Regions from separate parts of the Desulfitobacterium elongatum genome, predicted to be linked through region 1. Evidence: a T-box and tRNA genes for the amino acid it is inferred to sense, from the RefSeq annotation. Region 1 holds a T-box; the other regions hold tRNA genes.
What was found. The T-box of region 1 lies ahead of leuS (leucine--tRNA ligase). A T-box ahead of a tRNA ligase gene usually reads a tRNA of that ligase, here a tRNA-Leu.
Positions count from the first base shown of each region.

Region 1 (3,280 bases):
TTCTGGACTTACGATGTTCCCCTTGGATTTAGACATCTTCGAGCCATCTAAGCAAACCATACCTTGAGTAAGCAGATTCTCAAACGGCTCATCCACTTTGAGATAACCAAAATCACGAAGTGCCTTCGTAAAGAAGCGAGAATAAAGCAAGTGAAGAATCGCGTGTTCGACTCCCCCCACATACTGATCAACATTCATCCATTGATCAGCCGCTTCCTTAGAGAAAGGCAGTGTATTGTTTTTCGGATCGGTATAGCGAAGGTAATACCAGGAGGAGCACATGAAGGTGTCCATAGTATCCGTCTCGCGACGCGCTTTTCCCCCACAGGTTGGGCAGGTCGTTTCAGCGAAGCTCTCAGATGTCGTGAGGGGATTCTCCCCGGCTTTAAAGACAACATCTGCAGGAAGTAGAACGGGAAGCTGGTCCTGAGGAACGGGTACGATTCCGCAATGCTCACAATACACCATCGGGATCGGGGTACCCCAATAACGCTGACGCGAAATGAGCCAGTCACGCAAACGGAAATTTACTTTCGGCTGGCCAAAGCTCTCTTGCTCCGCCTTATCAGACATCTTCTCCCAAGCTTCCATATTTTTAAGTCCATCATACTCACCGGAGTTTACCATTATTCCATCTTCAGTAAAGGCGGCCTTGAGAGGGAGGTCTTTATCAGCCAGCGGAGTTCCCTCCGGAACGATGACCGTCTTGATAGGAAGCTCATATTTCGAAGCAAACTCAAAATCTCGCTCATCATGAGCTGGTACACCCATAACCGCTCCGGTACCATATTCAAGAAGGACATAGTTCGCGATCCAGATCGGCACTCTCTTCCCGCTATAAGGGTTAAGACAATACGCTCCAGTGAATAAGCCCTCTTTTTCCGTTTCCGTAGAAGTCCGAGCAATCTCATTAAGGCCCTTCATCTTGTTGATAAAGGCTTGAACATCCTGCTCGTACTCTGTTCCCGCAATGAGTCCTTGAACAAGCGGATGCTCTGGAGCTAATACCACATAGCTGACTCCGAAGATCGTATCGACTCGAGTGGTATAGACCCGAATTTTTTCCGCTCGATTTTCTAAGGAAAACTCAACTTCCGTTCCTTCTGAACGGCCAATCCAGTTCTTCTGCATCGTTTTTACTTTTTCCGGCCACCCTTTAAGCTTCTCTAGATCATCAAGAAGAACTTGAGCATAGTCTGTGATTTTGAAAAACCACTGTGATAGATCTTTTTTGGTAACGAGTGAATCACATCGTTCGCAAGCACCATCGACAACCTGCTCATTGGCCAGTACCGTAGCACAGGAAGGGCACCAGTTTACAGCGGCTTTCTTCTTATAAACCAAGCCGTGCTTATAGAATTCTAAGAACATCCATTGGGTGAACTTATAGTAATCTGGATGACAGGTGGTCACTTCCCGATCCCAATCATAGGAGATCCCCATCTCTTGAAGCTGACGCTTCATATTGGCGATATTCTTCCAAGTCCACTCGGCTGGAGGGGTTTGATTCTTAATCGCTGCATTCTCAGCGGGCAAGCCGAACGAATCCCAGCCAATCGGATGGAGGACATTAAAGCCTTGCATCCGCTTAAAACGTGCGATGACATCAACGATGGAATAGTTCCGAACATGGCCCATATGAAGGTTCCCTGAAGGATAGGGGAACATGGCTAAAGCATAGTACTTCGGCTTATCGGATTGATCTAAGGCCTGATAGTCCTTCCCTTCCACCCATTTCTTTTGCCACTTTGGTTCGATCTCAGAAAATAAATATTTCTCTTGCATGGAAAACCGTTCCTCCTTAAATGGTTTAAGCAATAAAATAGAAAACTCCCGTCCCACAAAGGGACGAGAGTATACTCCCGCGGTACCACCCAATTTCAATAGCACTTGTAGCGATTTTAACGGTTCGCACCGGTACTCATTGTGACTTGAGTACAGCTCCAGGGTGAGTTCTCTAAAACCCTCATAGCAACTTTCACCAACCGTTGCCTCTCTTCGATGAGTGACTTTGATACTGCTCCCGTTCATCGCCTTATATGAGTCAAAATATATTCTATAATAGTCCAGTTTTCAGGATCTTGTCAAGAATTAGACACAATTTGGTCAACAACAAGGCATCCATCCCCTAGTTTTAGGAAGCACTAAACGTAACAACCTTGGCATCTCCCCATAAACGCTCGAGATTATAGAATTCTCGTTGATCAGGTGTCATAACATGAATCACAAGATCCCCGCAATCCACAAGAACCCATTTGGCTTCTTGCAGCCCTTCTATTCTCAAAACGGGCATGCCTAAGTCCGGTAGCTTTTCGCTCAAATTGTCAGTGATAGCCTTAACTTGAGTCGTAGAATTCCCTGTAACGATGAGGAAATAATCCGTGACCATGGAAATTCCTATTAGATTGAGAAGGGTAACATCCCGTCCCTTTTTCTCTTCCACGACATTAACAGCCTCTTGTAATTGTTTATCCGTTAGCAAATTTTTGCCTCCTTTTAAGATCGTCATAGGTAAGCTGGGTAAGCGGATGAATCATTTGCTTACTCAGCTTTAAATACTCTAGGGTATGTTCAACGCATAAGAGCGTTCCTATCTCTAGATTATCATACAAGGATTGACGTAATTTGTCCACTTTTGGAAAAACACGGTTTGGTTCAGTGAGGTCAGCACTATAGATTAACAGCTCTAACCTGCCCATACCTGGTGCTCCGAGCGTATGATGAGCTATAGCAGCCAAAATCTCTGAATCAGTAAACCCATATTCATGTATTAACCAATACGCCGCGAGTGGACCATGTAATACATAAGGAGCCTCTTCATCTTCCGGGTAATTGAGTAGCCTCCATTCTCTAGCCATCTCTAACTGCTGTTTTAAAGGAACTTCTTTCTTGAGATCATGAAGGTACCCAGCGATCTGTGCCTTTTCTTTATCTACACCGTGACGCACTGCAAGTTCCCTGGCCCATTCAACCACCCCGAGGGTATGCCGAAATCGTTTTTCTGATTGAGAGCTCAGTGTTAGATTGTGAGCTTCTTGAATATTCAACATAATAACCGCCTTTTACCGAATACACCAAACTATATTTTAAAGAATAACGAGAAGACCCTTCTCGCCTAATCGGCCAAAGAGGGTCTTCTGGGAACTTCCTTTTACATCTGTTGTTTGGGTCGAGCCTCGTTAACGGTTAAAGGACGTCCGCCGAAATCCTTGCCATTAAGGTCCATGGCCATGCGTTCTGCTTCGTCATCTTCAACTTCAACGAAGCCAAAACCTCTTGA
Region 1 is NZ_AP038772.1:786,179-789,458, reverse strand. It holds gene leuS (leucine--tRNA ligase) at 1-1,785, opposite strand, end outside; T-box leader at 1,842-2,040, opposite strand; gene rsfS (ribosome silencing factor) at 2,135-2,482, opposite strand; gene yqeK (bis(5'-nucleosyl)-tetraphosphatase (symmetrical) YqeK) at 2,469-3,047, opposite strand; gene ACZ42W_RS03565 (RNA recognition motif domain-containing protein) at 3,152-3,280, opposite strand, start outside.

Region 2 (3,280 bases), 1.2 Mb from region 1:
ATACCTGCTTGAAGAAGAATTTTTCCATTCGGACTAACAAGGGGTCTTGCTAATACCTCTCCTTCATCAACATACGCTATATTCACTAATCGCATAACTTTCTCCCGCTCTTGTACTGTATGCATACTGTATGCATATTTCAATATAATAGGACATAATTCGCTAAAAAAAACATAATACCTCTAACATTCTCTCTTTTCTTGATATTTTCCCTTTTGTCCTATTCATCTATAGGACCTTAGGCCTATAGGCAAGCGAATATCCCCTTTTTATCCTTATTTTAACCTCTATACAGCAGTATTCGTTCATTGAAACGAGAGCTTATAAAATGCAGAGTTCCCCCTACTTCCGATGAATCTCCATACATTCATAATATTAAACGACTTTCTTTTCAAGTAGCACAAACCCTTTTTGATTCATTGGACAATGCAAGACATAGCCTAGCTGTTGGAATATCGGAAATTCCTTCTCGATATCCTCTTTCCCAGAAAATATCCAACTCAATTGTTCGGCCGACCAATTGACTGCAATTCTCTCAGCAACTCGAAGCATCTTGGGCTCAATGCCTTGTTCCATAAAAGGAGGAGCAATAAAGAAGACGTCTATAGTAACATTCTTATCTGCTTTGAGAAGGGCCATGATCGCACCTACCTCATTATTATCTGCCTTATATACAATTAGACGCCCCTTACGGTGAACTTCTTCCCAGTAACTTTGACTTTTCAGCTCTTCTTTAATCATAGGGCGCTCGCTGAGTGTATCCCAATATTGATTAACCACTTTAACTAATTCATCCAATTGTGCATAGCTTACCTCGTATATATGTTTCAACTCCCCCACCCTTTCCGTTTCTAGTTTTTGCTAGAATTCTTTCAAGACACTTTCCCAAGCCTCAAAATTCTATTTTTCTCATATTTCATATTATTATGAATATTAGTTCGATGAGATTATCCAAATTCCTTTTTTCACAAATAAATTTTTATAAAAAACAAAAAAATAAGTACTTATGCAAACATATAAAAAGGCACCTTGGTTATTTAAGCTCATGATTGGTGTAGTCGAGAGGACTTGAACCTCCACCGAGTTGCCCCGACTAGGACCTGAATTTAGAAAAAGAGACGATATAGAGTATCTAAAAATGGGGGTTGTTTTTGCTTTGATGGTCTTCTTAGTCCTGGCTGAGCGGATGATGCAAAGTAATCGAGGGATATCTGGACCAATGTAAAATAGAAAAGACCAGGCACAAAGCCCGGTCAAATCACTTAGTGTTCATGTCGTTTTTTACGGTGCTCGAGCTCCTCAATCTCATGCAAAATGCGGATCAATAATATGATAATTACGAACAGCTGAAATGCTAAAATCGGTAAAATCCACAGCATCTCTTTACCACCTCCGTCAGTTACATTACTGTCAAATTTACAGAGAGAAGTCTAGTACAGTATATTCGGCATGTCCGTGAATGTTCATAGGGAGGAATCGGGAGAGTGGCTGAAGGCTATTCAAGAAAGACTTCGCCACAAACAATACCAAACGACAGCTGATACTTACACCCACGTAACAAAAAAAGTCAGCCGTGAATTGGCTGACAAATTTAATAGTTATAATCCAAAAATTTCTCGAGAGCAACTAAATTTCGTACCAAGTCAAAATTCCGTACTCAATCCGTACCCAATTCAATTTCAAATCCCTTTTTAGCTTGAATTCAGTGTGCTCAGTATAAAAAAAGAAAAAACCCTTAACTATCAAGGGTTTTAGAGTTTAAATATTGGTGCGGTCGAGAGGACTTGAACCTCCACAGGGTTGCCCCTACTAGGACCTGAACCTAGCGCGTCTGCCATTCCGCCACGACCGCGTGACAATGATTATTATATGAAAACACAATCCAAATGTCAATAAAACAATTATTTTTTTAGCCTAACATCCCATTCCAAACCGGTACCGCAGCAAAAACGATGAGACAGCGAAGTGCCAATCCTCCGAGCATGACAGCCCCATCACAGAGGCAAACCGCTATTTTGCTTCCAGTATGACCCGATCCCTTTGAAATTGACGTTTCCTCCATTGTGGAGACTGCTGGAACAGGTACGCTGTCCATACCGAATCCTATCTCTTTAAGCTTAACCCTACTGCGCATCCGGTACAAATGATAGACATAGAAGAGGAAGGGACCAACCAAGCCCATACCTACTAAGACCACCCAAAATGCTTGCGAAAGTTCGCCGAAGAGAATTTTATTTGCTGAAGCGAGTGCAACCGGTCCCTTTACCCCAGTTAATATAATTCCGAAGAACATCGTGAGAAGAACGATTTCGATACCGACGAGTGCGAGATGAATTTCACTGGCTTTGCCCTCTTGCAACTCCTTTTTCTCAAAAAGATGGGCAAGTATCGAATTCAAAGAGAGCCCTGTGGATAAAGCACTCACGACGAAAATAACGGGCATCAAATAAAAGTTCCAAAACGGAACCGCTTTGACAACGGCCAGAAGTAGTCCAGTATAAGCACATGTCGAAAAGGCTAAGACGGCACCTGCCAAGCCAAGAATTTCTGGAGCTTTTTTATCCTTCCAGGCAAAATAGGCCCGAAGTAGACCAACTCCGATAAAAGCAGATAATATATAGATTCCCCAAGTCATCACCGATTGGAAATTGAGGAACATCCCAATAATTAACCAAGGCTTATGTAATCCTTGCCCGAGATCAAAGATTAGAAGCCCCGCCCCGATCGCTACGAGCGGTGCAGAAATATAATACCCGTACTTACTTAAACTTGATGCCTCTCCCAGATACCCCTTCTCAGCAGCATAGGCCAGTAAATACGCCCCTGCCCCTAGACCGCCCAGAAAAAGATAAATCCCAATGAGCCAGCCCCAATGTAATTCCATATCCTTTCCTCCCTATGTGTTACTTCTTGGGAATAATCACGAACGAGGGCTTAGTCATTCCTGGAGAGGGTAACCCCTTCATCATCCCGCGGACCGCACCCGGAGTCTTCATCAATTCATTAAGTTCTCCGAATTGTAGGGCTTTGACAGGGCATGCCTTTACACACGCAGGCTTCTCCCCTTCGTCCTGAAGCGTATAACAGAATTGGCATTTAGTGATCGTCCCGGACCCTTCTCCGTATTGAGGAGCGTGATATGGGCAGGCATAAAGACAATATTTACACCCAACACAGCGCTTCGGATTATGCGTGACGATTCCATCCTTTTCTCTTTTTGCATACGCCTTTACCGGACAAACTTCTACACAAGCCGGATCTTCACAATGATTGCAACTCA
Region 2 is NZ_AP038772.1:1,996,776-2,000,055, reverse strand. It holds gene ACZ42W_RS09480 (HD-GYP domain-containing protein) at 1-95, opposite strand, end outside; gene ACZ42W_RS09475 (hypothetical protein) at 376-831, opposite strand; tRNA gene ACZ42W_RS09470 (tRNA-Leu) at 1,767-1,852, opposite strand; gene nrfD (NrfD/PsrC family molybdoenzyme membrane anchor subunit) at 1,910-2,884, opposite strand; gene ACZ42W_RS09460 (4Fe-4S dicluster domain-containing protein) at 2,904-3,280, opposite strand, start outside.
Region 2: it encodes a tRNA-Leu, which carries the amino acid that the T-box ahead of leuS (leucine--tRNA ligase) is inferred to sense. The anticodon was not compared.

Region 3 (3,280 bases), 2.3 Mb from region 1:
CATCCGTAGAAATTCTTGTTCCAGAGTCAGAGGCTGAGGAAGCCCATGAGATTATAACTGGCCTAATGGGAGCTAGCATGTTTAAAGATATTTTCCGTAAACCAAAATATATAACGATAAACTCAAGCCCTGCCTCTCAAAGAAACCTTTCGGAACCCACTCAAGTTCTTGAGCAGACTTCAATCCGTAAAGAATTACCGGATGGTCTTTGGGTAAAATGCCCAAAATGTGGTGAAGTGCTTTTTAATAAAGACCTCAATGAAAATCAGAGAGTGTGTACGGAGTGTAGCTATCACTTTCGAATCTCTGCTCGGGAGAGGCTTGATCATTTAGTTGATCCTGGGACGTTTGAGGAATGGAATCATGAGCTGGAATCGATAAACCCACTTGGTTTCCCTGAGTATGAGGATAAATTGGAAGAAGCTCGTAATAAAAGCGATGTATCTGAATCTGTTCTCACAGGACAGGGAAAGATTGACGGGCTTCCAGTTGTACTCGCTTTTAATGACGAGAAATTTATGATGGGAAGTATGGGCTCTGTTACTGGAGAGAGAATAACCCGTGCAGTGGAACGTGCTATCGAACTGGGCTATCCTGTCATCATCTTTTCCACTTCTGGGGGTGCTCGCATGCAAGAGGGGATACTGTCCCTTTACCAGATGGCTAAGACAAGTGCCGCACTAGGTCGCTTAGCAGAGCATCACTTGCTTTATATCTCTGTTCTTACTGATCCGACCTTTGGAGGAGTGACTGCAAGTTATGCCTCTTTGGGAGATATCAATATCGCAGAGCCGGGTGCCTTGATTGGTTTTACAGGCCCACGTGTAATAAAGCAAACGATGCGCAAAGAACTGCCAGCAGGAGCTCAGACTGCTGAATTTAACCAGGATCATGGACAGATTGATTTAGTTGTTGAACGCGCAGAGATAAGATCTGTATTAGCGCGTTTGTTGCGTTATCACCAGGAAGGGGCAGGTTATGGCTCAACACTTTGATTTTGAAAAACCTCTGTTAGAGCTAGAACAAAAGATTACCGAGCTGCAGAAATTCTCAAAAGAAAAGGAGATTGATCTTTCTCCGGAAATTTCTAAGCTATCTCGACGACTCGTTCGATTAAGAAAAGAAATTTATGAAAATCTAGAACCCTGGCAAAAAGTCCAAATTGCTCGCCATTCGGAGAGGCCTAATTTCTATGATTATGCTCCTCTGCTTTTTGATGAATTTATCGAACTCAAAGGAGATCGGCTCTTTGCTGATGATCGTGCTATCGTGGGTGGAATTGCTTCGTTTCAAGGAATTCCTGTGACCGTGATTGCCCATGTCAAAGGGAAGGATACGAAAGAAAATATTCTAAGAAACTTTGGTATGCCACATCCAGAAGGGTATCGAAAGGCGCTTCGACTGATGGACCAAGCGGAGAAATTCCAAAGACCTATTCTCACTTTTATCGATACACCAGGGGCAGCGTGTGATTTGGAAGCTGAGGAAAGAGGGCAGGGAGAAGCCATTGCTCGCTGTCTTCAGGCCATGTCTAATTACAAGGTCCCCATTGTTTGTACCGTGATTGGGGAAGGGGGAAGCGGTGGGGCTCTGGCTTTAGGCGTTGGCAATTCCATCTTGATGCTTGAGAATTCCTTCTACTCTGTCATTGCTCCAGAGAGCTGTGCTTCGATTCTCTGGAAGGATCCGGGCAAGGCTAAGGAAGCTGCTTCGGCTTTAAAATTTACGGCCCAAGATCTTTTGAAAATAGGAGTCGCCGATGAAATTATCCGTGAACCTCTAGGCGGAGCCCATAAGAACGTTAAGCAAACTGCAGAAGAGATTTCTAAGGTAATCTCTCAGTCCCTTGCCAAGCTTCGTGAAGAATCGCCAGAATCGCTAAAAACGAAACGCTATGAAAAGCTGAGAGCGTATGGCGAATTTGAAGTTAAAGTTCAAGAGAAGCTTGACTGTGAAGACGCTGAGAAATAGGGTGGTTTGTTCTAGTTTTTTTAATGGAGTGCTTGACACGTTTTTGAACAAATGCTATTATAACAAAGTCATCTGTTGCTGAAGCAACGGAACGGACACATGACTTTATGCGAGAGTGGCGGAATGGCAGACGCGCTGGTCTCAAAATCCAGTAAGGGTGACCTTGTGGGGGTTCAAGTCCCCCCTCTCGCACCAACTCAGCTATTTAAGGAGAGCCTTCTGGCTCTTTTTTTAGTATATTCGGACAGGGGAGGAATTTGGATGAACTGGGGATTTATCCAGCATCTTGAGCAGATTGATAAACTTTTGGATCGTTTAAATGCTTTGGAAATAGAACGAGATTATCCGATCACTTGGGAACGTGTCCATGTGATAAGTTGTGCTCAATTGGGGCGGCTACTAGCGAGAGAACGGGGCGTGGATAACGAATTGGCAGCTTTGGCTTGTTCTCTCCATGATATTGGGCGTTGGTATACGGGACGACAGGCAAACCATGCGCTTCATGGTGAAGAGCCCGTGCGAGAGTTTTTGAAGACCATGCCCTTATCCGAAGAGCAAAAGGAAGAAATCCTTCAGGCTGTCATACATCATTCCGAGAAGGAAAAGGTGGGTACACCCCTCGGGGAAGTGGTTAAAGATGCGGATATCTTAGATTGCTATCTGCACGGTGATGAGATTACAAAGCCTTTTCACCTCGCTCGCCTTGAGAAACTTATCAAATAAATCGCTAAGCTTTCAACGTACTAAGGTTGGAAGCTTTTCTTTATTGGTTTGGCAGGTGATTGCCCGATATGATATAGTTAATAACGTATAGAAAGGGGTTTTTCTCATGTCAAAAATCCTGATTTTAGATGGAAATAGTTTAGCCAATCGTGCTTTTTATGCCCTGCCTATGCTAACGACAGCGGAGGGTAAGCCAACGAATGTTCTTCATGGTTTTATGACCATGTTATTAAGATTGCTTTTAGAACAGAAGCCTGATTACTGGATTGTCGCCTTTGATAAAACGAAAGCGACGGTACGCATCGAACAATATGCTGAATACAAAGGTCAACGGAAGGAGACTCCTGAGGGACTGAAGCCTCAATTTGATTACCTGAAAGAAGTTTTAGCAGCCTTTTCGGTTCCTATGCTAGAATGTGCCGGGTATGAGGCAGACGATATCATTGCCACAGTCACCTCGATGGCGGAAAAGCGGGATTGGGAAGTTCAAATCTATACGGGAGATCGGGATGCTCTGCAGCTGGTTTCTCCTCTTACGACCGTTTTTCTCACTAAAAAGGGGATCAGCGAAGTTGATGCCTATACG
Region 3 is NZ_AP038772.1:3,271,998-3,275,277, reverse strand. It holds gene accD (acetyl-CoA carboxylase, carboxyltransferase subunit beta) at 78-995, shown strand; gene ACZ42W_RS15475 (acetyl-CoA carboxylase carboxyltransferase subunit alpha) at 979-1,971, shown strand; tRNA gene ACZ42W_RS15470 (tRNA-Leu) at 2,081-2,166, shown strand; gene ACZ42W_RS15465 (HD domain-containing protein) at 2,233-2,694, shown strand; gene polA (DNA polymerase I) at 2,801-3,280, shown strand, end outside.
Region 3: it encodes a tRNA-Leu, which carries the amino acid that the T-box ahead of leuS (leucine--tRNA ligase) is inferred to sense. The anticodon was not compared.